Regions from separate parts of the Cyanobium sp. A1C-AMD genome, predicted to be linked through region 2. Evidence: predicted binding sites of a transcription regulator. Region 2 holds the regulator's gene; the other holds the start of a gene.
The links. The regulator HrcA, encoded in region 2, represses chaperone genes, less so after heat shock. The targets are predictions, from matches to a motif close to TTAGCACTCNNNNNNNNNGAGTGCTAA.
Positions count from the first base shown of each region.

Region 1: a site for HrcA is predicted at 3,696-3,722, ahead of groES (co-chaperone GroES). Genes of this name have one in related genera too.

Region 1 is NZ_JAGQDB010000001.1:65,216-72,583, reverse strand. Features, by position in the region: gene msrB (peptide-methionine (R)-S-oxide reductase MsrB) at 1-139, shown strand, start outside; gene KBY74_RS00390 (ammonium transporter) at 136-1,407, opposite strand; gene groL (chaperonin GroEL) at 1,622-3,256, opposite strand; gene groES (co-chaperone GroES) at 3,308-3,619, opposite strand; gene atpD (F0F1 ATP synthase subunit beta) at 3,886-5,346, shown strand; gene atpC (ATP synthase F1 subunit epsilon) at 5,376-5,783, shown strand; gene KBY74_RS00365 (30S ribosomal protein PSRP-3) at 5,992-6,468, opposite strand; gene KBY74_RS00360 (transaldolase family protein) at 6,546-7,205, shown strand; gene KBY74_RS00355 (TIGR01548 family HAD-type hydrolase) at 7,224-7,368, shown strand, end outside.
Region 2 is NZ_JAGQDB010000008.1:28,706-36,073, forward strand. Features, by position in the region: gene ndhI (NAD(P)H-quinone oxidoreductase subunit I) at 1-135, opposite strand, end outside; gene nuoH (NADH-quinone oxidoreductase subunit NuoH) at 216-1,346, opposite strand; gene KBY74_RS02745 (citrate synthase) at 1,371-2,525, opposite strand; gene KBY74_RS02750 (histidine phosphatase family protein) at 2,553-3,059, opposite strand; gene KBY74_RS02755 (DUF3352 domain-containing protein) at 3,065-4,696, opposite strand; gene KBY74_RS02760 (rhodanese-like domain-containing protein) at 4,727-5,083, shown strand; gene KBY74_RS02765 (heat-inducible transcriptional repressor HrcA) at 5,210-6,118, shown strand; gene KBY74_RS02770 (hypothetical protein) at 6,206-6,655, shown strand; gene trpB (tryptophan synthase subunit beta) at 6,672-7,368, opposite strand, start outside.

The DNA.
Region 1 (7,368 bases), on a different contig from region 2:
CAAGTTGATCGTGCCCCGCACCGAATACCACTGCCGGCGCTGCGGCGGCCATCAGGGCCACGTGTTTGACGACGGCCCTAAGCCCAGTGGCAAGCGCTACTGCAACAACGGCGCAGCCCTCAATTTCATCACCGGTTAACCGGTGTATTCGCCGTTGTAGGCCTCTTCGCCGTGAGCATTGATATCGAGGCCCTGCTGTTCCTGAATGTCGTTAACACGCAGGGGCATCACCAGGCGAATCAGTAGAAGAATCACATACGTGCCTACTCCAACAAAAAGAATTGTGAATCCTGCGGCCTTGAGCTGAATCCAGAGCTGACCTGGCTGACCGACTAGCAGTCCATCTGCGCCAGCGGGATTGAGGCTTTTCAACGTGAACACGCCAGTTAGCAGAGTGCCGAGCAACCCGGCCACGCCATGCACCGGCAGCACATCGAGGCTGTCATCGAGCCGCCAGCGGTTCTTGAGTTGCATGGCATAGCTGCAAACCAGTGCTGCCGCAAAGCCGATCAAAACGGCCGCCAGAGGGCTCACATAGCCAGCCGCTGGGGTGATCGCCACTAGGCCGGCCACGGCGCCGGTAGCCACACCCACGGCAGTGGGCTTGCCGCGCTGCCATGTTTCCAGCAGCATCCAGCCCAGGGCAGCTGCAGCGGCAGCGGTATTGGTGGTGAGGCAGGCAAGGGAGGCCAAATTGCCGGCCACCAGGCCGCTACCACCATTGAAGCCAAACCAGCCGAACCAGAGCAGGCCCGCCCCAAACAGGATGAAGGGCACGTTGTGGGGTGGGGCGGCATAGCCCACGCCCCCACTGCGACGCCGGCCTACCACCAGGGCAGCAACGGCGGCGGCCACGCCCGAGGCCAGTTCCACCACCAGGCCACCGGCGAAGTCGATGGCACCGAGGCCGGAGCTGCCCAGGAACCCACCTGGGCCCCACACCATGTGGGCCAGGGGTAGGTAGATGAAGGTGCTCCAGAGCAGCAGAAACACCATCCAGGCGCGGAAATGCATCCGCTCCACCACCGCACCGGAAATCAGCGCCGGAGTGATGATCGCAAAGGTGACCTGGAACAGGGCAACGGCACCGTGACTGAGTTGCCCATCCCCATAGGGAGCCGACCAATTGCTGAGCCCCGCCCACTGCAACCCGCCGATGAAAGGAGCTAGGGGACCGCTGCCGGGAGAGAAGGCCAGGCTGTAGCCGAACAACACCCAGAGCACACTCACCAGGGCCATGGCGGTGAAGCTCATCACCATGGTGTTAAGCACGTTGCGGCTGCGAACAAAGCCCGCATAAAAGAGGGCCAGAGCTGGCGTCATCATCAGCACCAGGGCGGCACTCACCAACACAAAACCATTGTTGGCACTGCGAAGGGCCAGATCGGTTGCAAACAGAAGCGGCACAGCTGAGCCAAAACCAGGCGCCACCCTGAAGACCAACGGATCAGCAGCCAGTAGCAACCGCTACCAAAAGAGCCTTTAAAGGTGGCAACCGATACAGCCGGGATGGATGGGCCCGCTTGGCTGAACGGAAACGAACAAAAAAAGGGCAGAAGGAAAACCCTTCTGCCCTCGCTGACGATGACGGAGAGGGGCCTCGAAGGCACCCATCTCGCTGTCAATAGTCGAAGTCGCCGCCGCCCATGCCGCCACCGGCGGGAGCAGCATCTTTCTTGTCTGGCATATCAGCCACGATGCACTCGGTGGTCAGCACCATGCCGGCGATGGAGGCGGCATTTTGCAGACCGGAGCGGGTCACCTTGGCGGGGTCGACGATACCGGCAGCCAGCATGTCGACGTACTCGCCGGTGGCGGCGTTGTAGCCCTCGTTGAAGGGCTTGTTGCGCACGTTCTCAGCCACGACAGCGCCATTGACGCCAGCGTTTTGAGCGATGCGCATCAAGGGTGCGGTCAGCGCGGAGGCCACGATGTGGGCGCCGATCAGCTCCTCGCCAGAGAGGTTGGCCGCAGCCCACTCCTCGAGGGCGGGGGCCAGGTGGGCCAAGGTGGTGCCACCACCAGGAACGATGCCTTCTTCAACAGCCGCCTTGGTGGCGTTGATGGCGTCTTCCAGGCGCAGCTTCTTGTCCTTCATCTCGGTCTCGGTGGCGGCACCCACCTTGACCACGGCCACACCGCCGCTCAGCTTGGCAAGACGCTCCTGCAGCTTCTCCTTGTCATAGGAGGAGTCGGTTTCGTCCATCTGCTTGCGGATCTGCTCGCAGCGCGCCTTGACGGCCACTTCGTTGCCTTCGGCCACGATGGTGGTGGTGTCCTTGTTGATGGTGATGCGGCGGGCGGTGCCCAGCATCTCCAATTTGGCGTTCTCAAGCTTGAGACCGGCGTCCTCGGTGATCAGCTGACCGTTGGTGAGAACGGCGATGTCCTCGAGCATGGCCTTGCGGCGATCACCGAAACCAGGGGCCTTGACTGCCGCCACGTTGAGCACGCCGCGCAGGCGGTTCACAACGAGGGTGGCTAGGGCTTCCTTCTCGATGTCCTCGGCAATGATCAGCAGGGGCTTGCCTGTACGGGCGATCTGCTCAAGCACGGGCACCAGGTCCTGCACCAAACCGATCTTCTTATCGGTGAGCAGGATGTAGGGCTCTTCGAGCACCGCTTCCATGCGCTCGGTGTCGGTGGCGAAATAGGGCGAGATGTAGCCCTTGTCGAAGCGCATGCCTTCGGTGACCTCCAGCTCGGTGGTCATCGATTTCCCTTCTTCCAGGGAGATCACACCTTCCTTACCGACCTTGTCCATCGCATCGGCGATCATGCGACCTACCTCTTCGTCGTTGCCGGCGGAGATGGTGCCCACTTGGGCGATGGCGCTGGAGTCGGAGATGGGCTTGGCGTGCTCCTTGATCTTGCCTACGAGGAAATCGGAAGCCTTATCGATGCCCTTTTTGAGGGTGATCGCATTGGCGCCTGCAGCCACGTTGCGCAAGCCTGCCTTGACCATGGCATGGGCCAAAACAGTGGCGGTGGTGGTGCCGTCGCCGGCGGCATCGTTGGTTTTGGAGGCGGCCTGACGGATCAGGGCAACACCGGTGTTCTCGATGTGGTCTTCGAGCTCAATTTCCTTGGCGATGGTGACGCCGTCGTTGATGATCTGGGGAGCACCAAACTTTTTCTCCAGGACCACGTTGCGGCCCTTGGGTCCAAGGGTGACAGCAACGGCCTCAGCCAGAATGTCGATACCTCTTTCGAGAGCTCTGCGAGCGTTCTCGTTGTAAATAATGCGCTTAGCCATGGAAGGCGATGTCCTTATGGGGTTAGTTCGGATTCAGTAATCGGCCAGTCGTCAGTTGACGATGGCGAGGATGTCCTTCTCGGAAAGCAACACAAACTCGTCGCTGCCGAGCTTGATGTCGGTGCCGGCGTACTTGCTGTAGAGCACCTTGTCGCCAACGCTGACCTCAGGAGCCTGGCGGCTGCCGTCGTCGTTGCGCTTGCCTGGGCCGATCTGCACCACCTCGCCCACCTGGGGCTTTTCCTTAGCGGTGTCAGGCAGAAGGATGCCGCCGGCGGTTTTCTCCTCCGATTCGGACACCTTGATAAAAATGCGATCTCCGAGGGGCTTAACCGTGGAGACGCTGAGAGAAACAGCAGCCATGGATGGATTGCGGGAGCAATGACATGACGCCTGAGACGCCACAGAACAGTGAACTTGAGTGGGCCTGAGGGGCGATTTAGCACTCGAGCTCTACGAGTGCCAACTTATGCCCAATCAAGTTCCAGTGCCCAGGCCCAGACCGTGCGGGTGACCGAACCACCAGGGCGAACAGTTGCTGAACAGGGTTCACCGCCTGTCGCGGTGGTAAGGTTGCGCCGCTTCAGGCGGGCTGATTCCCCCTGCGCTTCCCCAAGATTTCCTTACCTATGGCAGCTGCTACCGCCACCGGCACCAAAGGCACCGTCCGGCAGGTGATTGGCCCGGTTTTAGACGTTGAATTCCCGGCCGGCAAGCTGCCCAAGATTTACAACGCGCTTCGGATTGAAGCCAAAAATTCGGCCGGCCAGCTAGTCGCCCTAACTGCTGAAGTCCAACAGTTGCTGGGCGATCACCGAGTCCGTGCTGTGGCCATGAGCACCACCGACGGCTTGGTCCGTGGCATGGAGGCAGTTGATACTGGCGCCCCAATTTGCGTACCCGTGGGCGAAGCCACCCTCGGTCGCATCTTCAACGTGCTCGGCGAGCCCGTGGATGAGCAGGGTCCAGTAACCACCAGCGTGACCGCTTCGATCCACCGCGCCGCCCCCAGCCTCACTGAGCTGGAGACCAAGCCCAAGGTTTTTGAGACCGGCATCAAGGTGATCGACCTGCTGGCTCCTTACCGCCAAGGGGGCAAGGTTGGCCTGTTCGGCGGTGCCGGCGTTGGCAAGACCGTGCTGATCCAAGAGCTAATCAACAACATCGCCAAGGAGCACGGCGGCGTTTCCGTGTTCGCTGGCGTTGGCGAGCGCACCCGCGAAGGCAACGACCTTTACGAGGAATTCAAGGAATCGGGTGTGATCAACCCCGACGACCTTTCCAAGTCGAAGGTGGCGCTCTGCTATGGCCAGATGAACGAGCCCCCTGGTGCCCGCATGCGCGTGGGTCTCTCGGCACTCACCATGGCTGAGCACTTCCGCGATACGAACAAGCAAGACGTCTTGCTGTTCGTCGACAACATCTTCCGTTTCGTGCAGGCCGGTTCAGAGGTATCGGCCCTGCTCGGCCGCATGCCTTCAGCTGTGGGCTATCAGCCCACCCTCGGCACCGACGTGGGCATGCTGCAAGAGCGCATCACCTCCACCCTGGAAGGCTCGATCACTTCGATCCAGGCCGTCTACGTACCTGCAGACGACCTGACCGACCCGGCACCTGCCACCACCTTTGCCCACCTAGACGCCACCACCGTGCTGAGCCGCGGCCTGGCTTCCAAGGGCATCTACCCGGCTGTGGATCCTCTGGATTCCACCAGCACCATGCTTCAGCCAGCGGTGGTAGGTGATGAGCACTACCGCACTGCACGCTCCGTGCAAAGCACCCTGCAGCGCTACAAAGAGCTCCAAGACATCATTGCGATTCTTGGTCTCGACGAACTCTCCGAGGACGACCGCCGCACGGTTGACCGGGCCCGCAAGATCGAGAAGTTTCTCTCCCAGCCATTCTTCGTGGCCGAGATCTTCACCGGTCAAAAGGGTGAGTACGTCAAGCTGGACGACACGATCAAGGGCTTCAACATGATTCTGGCCGGCGAGCTTGACGACCTACCTGAAGCTGCCTTCTACCTAGTGGGCAACATCGACCAGGTGAGGGCCAAGGCCGCCAAGATTCTTGCCGAAGCCAAGGGTTGATTCCTGCTTTTCCCTGAGGACCCCTACCCATGAGTCTCACCCTCCGCGTTCTGGCCCCTGATCAGAGCGTTTTTGATGGAACCGCCGAAGAGGTAATCCTGCCAAGCACTACTGGGCAGGTAGGTATCCTTCCTGGCCACGTCACCATGCTGGCAGCACTGGATACAGGCGTAATGCGTCTGCGCTCCGGCGGCGCTTGGTCAACGATCGCCCTAATGGGTGGTTTCGCTGAAGTGGAGGCCGACGAGGTCACCGTTTTGGTGAATGCCGCTGAGCTCGGCAGCTCAATTAATGCTGCATCCGCAGAGGCTGCCTTTGAGGCTGCCCAATCGGCAGCAGCTGCATTCGAGGGCAAGCCAGCTAGCCCAGACAAGGTCAAAGCCCAGCAAGCACTGGCTGCGTCTCGCGCCCGATTCCAAGCAAGCAAAGCCATCTAGATTTCCAAACATTCTAGATTTTCAAAGAATCTAAGTATTCAAAGATTTTGATTCCGGAAGTCAACCCGTACCCAGGGTTGACTTCCGGAATTTTTATGGTTATGTCGTTAATGAGCAAAAAAGATGCACAAAAAAGCACTCCTCGCGGAGCGCTGGTAGATATAAATTTTTATCCGGGCAAAAACTAAGCTTCAGAATTCAGCGACGATCAGGCGGTACCGCAGAAAGTGACATCAGGAAACTTGAGTTTGGCGTCGTCCAGGCTCTTGCCTTTTCCTTCTTCCTGCCAGTAGTTGATCACCTCGGTAGCCTTGTTGAGCACCTCAACGCGCTCGTTATCGGTGATCCAGCTCTTGCCTTCGAGCTCGGTCTTGAGGGTTTCCCAGGCATCTTCCCGGGGCCAGAAGAAGTAAGAAGTAAGAGGGCTCGGACCACCGCCAACAATCTGATCCACCGCTAGGGCGACGTTGTCAGGCAGCCACAGGATCTTGAGCAGGAAACGACCTTCGTCAGCCTTGGGGGTATAGCCAGAAGGAACGCCATCCTCATCAATGATGGCGGTCGCCAGAGCCGCACTGCCGCCACGCATCACCGGACGCCCCTGGGTGGTGGTGTCTTCGGCAGCCGCGGCCACTTCGGCCAATTCGGTTACTGCTGCGTCAGGAGCGCTCTCGAAGGCTGTCATGGGGTCAGTGCTCAAGGCAACAGAGCAAAGAACTAACCTACCAGCCGCCTGGCCGCCCTCGGCCCCCGCCTGCGGCTATGGCCCTGCGCCTGTTCCTCGATTCTGCAGATCCCAAAGCCTGGCAGCAGTGGCTGGCCAGCGGCCTATTTCACGGCGTAACCACCAACCCCACCCTGCTGCGCCGGGCCGCCCAGCCCTGCACCCTCGACAGCCTGGCAGCCCTCAGCCGCACGGCCCTGGCCCATGGCATCGCCGAACTCCACCTGCAGGCATGGGGCGCCACCACGGCAGACATGCTGCGCTGCGGCCAGAAACTAGCGGCCCTGGCCCCCGGCCGCATCGCCGTGAAGCTGCCGGTGACCAAGCAGGGAGCAGCGGTTGCCCGGGAGCTGGTTGGCGCCGGCGTTGCCGTCACCTTCACCGCCTGCTACGAGCCCCACCAGGTGCTGATCGCCGCGGCCCTGGGAGTCGAATACATCGCCCCCTACCTGGGCCGCATCCAGGATCAGGGGCGCAATGGGGTAGCTGAAGTGGTCACCATGCAGCGATGCCTTGCGGGGCTCGGCTCCAGCGTGCGGCTGCTGGTGGCCAGCTTGCGCCAGCCCAGCGAACTCAGCCACCTGGCCGCTGAAGGGCTGAACACCTTCACGATCAGCCCGGCACTGGCAGCTGAACTATTCGGCAGTGAGGCCACCGCTGCAGCCAGCGTCCAGTTTGAAAGCGATGCCCGTTCCTGAAAGCCAATCTTGATGCCCATGTTCGCCTCTTCGCCCCGGGCCGTAGTGCTGTTCGACATCGATGGCGTAATCCGCGATGTGAGCGCCAGCTACCGCCGGGCAATCGTCGAAACGGTGCACCACTTCCATGGCCAGCGTCCCGAGCCCGCCGCCATCGACCGCC
Region 2 (7,368 bases):
CTCGTAGGGGTACTGAACGGTGATCGGCCGGCGTCGCAGGTGATCAAAGGTCACCGCCAGACCCTGGGTCAGGTAGTTGGCCGCACCCACCGCATCGCGGGTGTAGTCACCGACTTTCTTGAGAAACCCGAACATGGAGTTGGCTCTGGGGGGAGGCGGTCGGAATGGGTCAGCCCATGATGGCTGGTCTGGAGAAAAGCTGGGTTCACGCGGGGTCAGCCGCCAAACACAGCCGGGAAGGCCAGCTTGAGCGCTGCCGTGATCAGCAGGTTGACCAGGGCAATCGGTAGCAGAAACTTCCAGCCCAGATCGAGCAGCTGGTCGATGCGCACCCGTGGCGTGGTCCAGCGCAGCAGGATCGCCAGAAACACCAGCAGGTAGGCCTTGAGCACCGTCATGACGATGCCTACCGAGCCGGTGATCAGTTGCACCAAGGGTGCATCTATCGGCTGGTGCAGGCAGCTGGCCAGCCACTCCACGGGGATGGGGAAACCCCAGCCGCCTAGGTAAAGCACCGACACCAGCAGGGCCGAGAGCACCAGGTTGATGTAGCTGCCCAGATAGAAGAGGGCGAACTTCATGCCCGAATACTCGGTCTGGTAGCCAGCCACCAGCTCCTCTTCCGCCTCAGGAAGGTCAAAGGGCAGGCGCTCACATTCGGCTAGGGCGCAGATCCAGAAGATCACGAAGCCCACCGGCTGACGCCAGATGTTCCAGCTGAGGATGCCAGCGCCGGTCTGCTGGTTGACGATGTCAACGGTGCTGAGCGAGTTGCTCATCATCACCACGGCCAGCACAGCCAGGGCCAGGGGGATCTCGTAGCTGATCGACTGGGCCGCCGCCCGCAGACCGCCCAGCAGCGAATACTTGTTGTTGGAGGCGTAGCCGCTCATCAGCAGGCCAATCGGCTGGATGCTGCTCAGCGAGATCCAAAGGAAGATACCGATGCCGACGTTGCTGATCAGCAGGTGCTGGCCGAAGGGCACCACCAACCAGCTGAGGATCACCGGAATCAGCACCAGCACTGGGCCGAGGGTGAACAGCAGGCCGTCAGCCCGGGCCGGAATGATGTCTTCCTTGAAAACGAGCTTGAGGCCATCGGCCATCGGCTGGAGAACGCCGAGGGCGCCGGCATATTCAGGACCGATGCGCTGCTGCACCGCTGCTGAGATCTTGCGCTCAAGCCAGACGTTGACCAGCACGCCCACCACGGCCGCCACCAGCACCAGCACCATGGGCAGGGGCAGCCACAACAGGTGGGCGGCGGCAGGACTCAGGCCGAAGCCCTGCAGGGCCTGCTCAAAACTGGCCTCTAGATCCAGGCCCGGAGCCGTGGTGGTCAGCATGGCGGCAGCTTAGATGGGGTCAACTTAGCGGGCCCCCACGGGCTGCCAGTCACGGGAGGGCTGACCGGTATAGATCTGGGAGGGCCGGTAGATGCGATTAGCCCCCAGCTGCTCCTTCCAATGGGCCAGCCAGCCAGCCGTGCGGGCGATAGCAAAAATGGGCGTGAAGAGGTCTTCAGGGATACCGAGCTTGCGGTACACAAGGCCTGAATAAAAGTCGACGTTGGGGAAAATTCCCTTAGGCCCCAGGCGCTCGGCCGCGACCTCCTCCAGCTTGCGGGCTAGGTCGTACATCGGATCGTGACCGAACTGGTCAAAGAGCTGCTCCGCCAGACTTTGGAGAATCACAGCCCGGGGGTCCTTGACCTTGTATTCCCGGTGGCCAAAACCCATGATTTTTTGCTTGCCGGCAATCGCCCGATCCAGCCAGGGCGCCACCTGATCTGGGCTGCCGATCTGGCCGAGCATCTCCAGCACATCTTCATTGGCACCGCCGTGCAGGGGGCCCGCCAGGGTGCCAACCGCTGACGCCACCACGGCATAGGGGTCGGTGAGGGTGCTGGCCGTCACCCGGGCGCTGAAGGTGCTGGCGTTGAGGCTGTGCTCAGCGTGCAGGATCAGACAAGCGTCAAAGATGCGGGCCGCCAGCGGATCGGGCTCCCGCTCCGTGAGCATGTAAAGAAAATTGGCGGCGTAGGCCAGGTCGTCGCGGGGCTGGATCGGATCTTGACCCTTCCTGATCAGCTGGAAGGCCGCCACCATCGTGGGGATCTTGGCGATCAGCCGCACCACCGCCGAAACGATGTATTCGGGGTTGTCGAGGGCTCGACGGGAATAAAAAAGGCCCAGGGAGGCGGCGCTGCTCTGCAGCGCATCCATCGGATGCCCCCCGGAGGGGAAGCACTTCATCATGTCCCGAATGCGGAAGCTGACCCGGCGGTGCATCTGCACCTCCTGCTCAAACTCCTGCAGCTGCTCAGCGGTGGGTAGCTCGCCCCAGATCAGCAGGTAGGCCGTCTCCAGGAAGGAGCTGCAAGATGCCAGCTGTTCTACGGGGTAGCCGCGATAGGTGAGCACCCCCCGCTGGCCATCGATGTCGCAGATCGACGATTGGGTAGCCGGCACCCCCTCCAAACCCGGCCGAAATGGGGCTGGGGTCGCCGCTCCTGTAACTACCAAGCTTCCACCGCACTCAGTAAGGCGAACTTACGGCTGCCGCTGGCCATCCCGCCGTAGCCGCAGCAACCTTGGGCCAATTAGGGCCTCCAGGCTGGCGCCGGTTGGGCCCAGGCGCAGCAGCACGATGCCGGCCTTACGCACCGAAATCGAGCCCGCCGGCAACCCCAGCAGGCTCGAGGCCAGCTCGCCCAGGTCTGGCTCATGGCCCACCAGGCCAAGGCGCCGCCAAGGGCCCGCCTGCAGCAGCGGCCGCGGATCACCACCCGGCGCCAGGCGATCCTCCAACTCCAGCGCCGGCGCTAGACCAGCCGCCACGCCAATTTCAGCGGTCTGCAGCGCCCGCCGCAGGGGGCTGCTCAGCAGGCGATCACAGTGGAGCTGCAAGCGGCACAACTCCGCCGCCACGGCCGCAGTGCGCTGACGGCCTTCAGCCGTAAGAGCCCGCTCCTGATCAGGGCGATCAGGATGGCGATCTTCGGCAATGCCGTGGCGCCAGAGCAGCAGTTCGCGCTCAACTGGTTCAAGTTTTGCCATAGCCATCAACCGAATTCAAGGCGGGCCTTGAGGTGCAGGTTGGCGTCAGGCTGAGCTTCCCAGCCCAGGCTCAGGCTCTGCACGGCCGGGGCCAGGGGCTGGCCAGCCAGGGCCGACAAAAGCTGCCAGGTGCTCCAGCGCTGCAGCAAGGGCTGGGCCCGGCCCGCCGCCATAGCCCACTGCAGGGGAGCCTGGGGTAGATCGAGGCCGGCGAGCTGCTCCAGCCGCAGCCGGGGCGGCTTGCGGGAGTCACGCTGCTCCTGCAGCACCGCGAGGGTCTGACCCCACCAGGCCAGGCGGCCCTGGCTGGAGCGGGCGCCCTCCAGGCTGGCCTGCAGCTGGTTGGCATCGCCGCGGACGAATCGGCGTCCAGCCTGGCCAGCCTCCAGCCTGGTCCAGACCCGCAGATCGGGATCCCCTTCCACCGGCAGCGGCGCGGCGATCAATCCCTCGGCCGCCAGCACCCCTGCGAGGGCCTCCGGCTGCGGTTGGTCGGCGCCAGTGCCCAGCAGCCAGCCCTGACTTGCCTCACTGCGCAGCAGCGGGCCATCGGCGGCGGCAGTCACCAGGGCCGGGAATGATCCCGGCTCGGCCTGCAGGACTGCCGCCAGCAGGGGCTGCCAGTAGGCCGGCCAAGCGGCGGGGCGCTGCACCAGGGCCAAGCTCTCTGAAGGGCCCTGCAGGGCCGCTAAAAGAGCGGCTCCCGTGGAGTCAATTTCCCCAATGCCATCCGCAGAGGGAGCCGGCACTGCGGCATCTGCAGCGAACTGCAGAAGGGCATCCAGCTCCAAGGAGCGGTTATCGGGACGCAGGCTGGCCACCAGCTCCTGCACGACCCCAGGCGCCGTGAACTCATCCGGCAACCCCAACCAGGGCCCCAGGGTTTCTGGCCGGGCTGTTAACAGCAGCGCCCCCTGCTCAAGGCGTTGCACCGCCTGCTTAAAGCGGGGGCTGGCCGCTTGGTTGAGCTCATCAATCTGGGAGACGTCAAGGGCCTGCTCCAGCACCCCCCGACCCGACGCGATCAACACCAGGTCGTCGTCGATCAGCGCCGTAGCGATCGGCACCGGGGTGGTGCCCACCAGGGCACCACGGCCACTGATCAAACCCATGCCGCGGTAGCTGCTGATCTGCAAGTCGGTGCCAGCAAGACTGCGGGTCTGCCAGAAGCGCTGCAGAAAGCGGCGGGCACCGTCAGCGTCGCGACTGCGCAGGGCAAGCAACCAACCATCAGGCGCCTCCCCGGGCTCGGAAGCCAGTAGGGCAAAGCCAAGTTCGCGGCCCAACCAGGGGGCCAGCTCGCCGGGATAGTCGAGGCCGGCGGCGGCGAAAGCGCCATCCCTAAGGCCGGCGACCGCCTCAGCCGCCTGGCGCCGCTGGCGGGGGGGGGCCACCGCCCGGGCGTAGCCCACCGGCTGCTCGCCATCGCTGAGCAAATAAAGGCTGAGGGCGGCTTGGCGGGGCACAAAGCGGGCCGCCCGGGGCGACACCAGCTGCTGGTGCTGCAGCTGCAGGGGGGAGAGCTGCAGCACCAGCCACCAGCCACCCGCCGCCAGGCTCAGCAACAGCAATGCCACCGCCAGCACGACCGCCAAAAACGGGCGGGCCTTCATGCGCCCCACGCAGGATGGGTCCATCTTGACCCCAAGCCACCCCGTCTGCCCGCCATGGCACCTATCGAGACGACACCGCAGACAATCCGGGCCCGCGACCTGCAAGAGCGGCTGGAGCGGGGCGAGGCGATCCAGCTGGTGGACGTGCGCGAAGACACCGAACTGGAATTGGCCCGCCTGCCCCATGCCGTGGTGCATCTGCCCCTGGGCAGATCTAACGAGTGGATTGGCCAGCTCAACCAGCTGCTCGACCGCGACCGGCCCGTGGCCGTGCTGTGCCACGCCGGTGTGCGCAGCTGGCATCTGGGCTGCTGGCTGATGCAGGAACACGGCTTTACTGCCGTCTGGAACGTGCAAGGGGGCATCGACGCCTGGAGTGTGGAGGTGGATCCGGCCGTACCCCGCTACTGAGAACCGCTGGGCTGCGTACGATCGCCTCACTCCTGCGGCGCCCGCTTGCAGTCCGCCTCCCCCAGGCCCTTGCCCGCCAGGCAGCAGGAAGTACTGCAGCTCGCCGTGCGCCACTACGTCGACACGATGGAGCCGGTGGGCAGCCAGACCCTGGTGCGCCGTTTTGGCCTGCAGGCCAGCCCGGCGACGGTGCGCTCAGCCATGGGGGCCCTGGAGCAGCGTGGCCTGCTCACCCAGCCCCACCCCTCCGCTGGCCGAATCCCCAGCCAGCAGGGCTACCGCACCTACGTTGATCAGCTGCTGCCCGCGCCAGGCGCGGCCGCCCTACAGCTAGAGCGCGAACTCACCGGACTCAGCCTGCAGTGGGCAGCCCTCGACGATCTGCTCCTGCATCTGAGCCGGCGCCTGGCAGATCTCACGGGCCTGCTCAGCCTGATCACCAGGCCCCAACGCCAGCAGTCCCAGCTGCAGGCCCTCCGACTGGTGGCCAGTGGTGAACGCCTGCTGGTGTTCCTGGTGGAGGGGGGCTCCACAGCCAGCAGCCTCAACTTGCGGCTGCCCTGCCTTGCAGTAGCGGAACTGGCGTCCCTGGAGCGCTGGGTCGCGGCCCAGCTGGATGGCGGCAGCATCGACTGGGCGGCCCTGCCCTCCCACCTAACCAGCAGCGGCGCCGTGCTGCGCCAAGCGCTGGCTAGCCATGGGCAGTCGCGGCAGCTGGAGGGCGAAGGCGCTGTAGCCATGGGCCTCGCTGGCCTGCTTGCCCAGCCGGAATTCAGCCAGACCCTCAGCCTGCGCCCCTTAGTGGAGCTGGTGGAGGATGCGCCCCAACAGCTGCTACCCCAGCCGGGCATTTGGATCGGCGCCGAGCATCCCCACCGGGCCCTGCACCAGTGCGCCGTGGTGCAGGCCAACTACCGCAGCGGCGACGGCGGCGTGGGCCAGGTGGCCCTGGTGGGGCCGATGCGCATGGCCTACGCCACAGCCCGAGCTGCCGTGGGCTCGGTGGCCCAGGCACTGGAGAGGCTCTTGCGCTAGATCGGACCCTTAGCGATCAATTGCAATATCAAATATTTCACCAGTCGAAGCCGGTAAACTGATTCCAAGTATCAGCTCAACCAGTTAATGGACCACCAATCAGCAGGGGTGATCCTGAGAATTCTCAATCTGGTTGCCCTTGCCGATGGCGGGGTATCTCTTGAAGAGGAAAACCTCCTGGACTCTCTGAGTAAACAATATAAACTTCAGGCCAAAATTATTAATTGGGAAGCTCAATTATCTGATCCAGCCTGCATCGAGGAGCTGGCCGCCTTGATAAATCCAGAGCAACGGGAACTGGCCATGAAAACTGCCGTGATGGTGGCTTCCGCATCAAGGCATCAGCAGGATGATGAATTCATCTGCGAGCAAGAGCGCGAGATACTTGCTCGTCTTGCCACCGGCCTCGAGCTGAGCCCCGATCAGCTGCAAACGATTGAGAGCGAGGCAGCCCGAGAGCTCGAGGAGCACCCCAACCTGTGGCAGGTGCTATTTTCGCTCTTCTGCAATCGTTTCGACTTCCCGGTCTTGGGCTGAGGCCAGCAGGCTGGGATCAGCCCCCCATCTTGTCGCCGAGCTTCTCAGCCACGGTGTTGACGTCCTTGTCGCCGCGGCCCGAGAGGTTGAGGACCACCTCGGTGCCGGGGGCCAGAGTGGGGCATAGCTTCTCCAGCCAGGCGAAGGCGTGGGCCGTTTCCAGGGCCGGGATGATGCCCTCCAGCCGGCACAGAAGCTGCAGGGCGTCCAGCGCCTCGGTGTCGGTGACGGCGCCGTATTCGGCCCGGCCGATGGTTTTGAGGTAGCTGTGCTCAGGGCCCACGCCGGGGTAATCCAGGCCGGCGCTGATCGAGTGGGCCTCCTGCACCTGGCCCTCCTCGTCCTGCAGCAGCAGGCTCATGGCGCCGTGCAGCACCCCAACACGGCCCTCGGTGATGGTGGCTGCATGGCGGCCGGTGGCCACGCCATCGCCGGCGGCCTCTACCCCCACTAGGCGCACGGAAGTGTCCTGAACAAAGGGATGGAACAGGCCCATGGCGTTGGAGCCACCGCCCACGCAGGCCACCAGCACGTCGGGCAAGCGGCCAAAGGCCTCGTGGCACTGGCGCTTGGTTTCCTCGCCGATCACGGCGTGGAAATCGCGCACCAACATCGGGAAGGGGTGGGGACCAGCTACCGAGCCGAGGATGTAGTGGGTGCTCTCCACATTGGTGACCCAGTCGCGAATGGCTTCGCTAGTGGCGTCTTTAAGG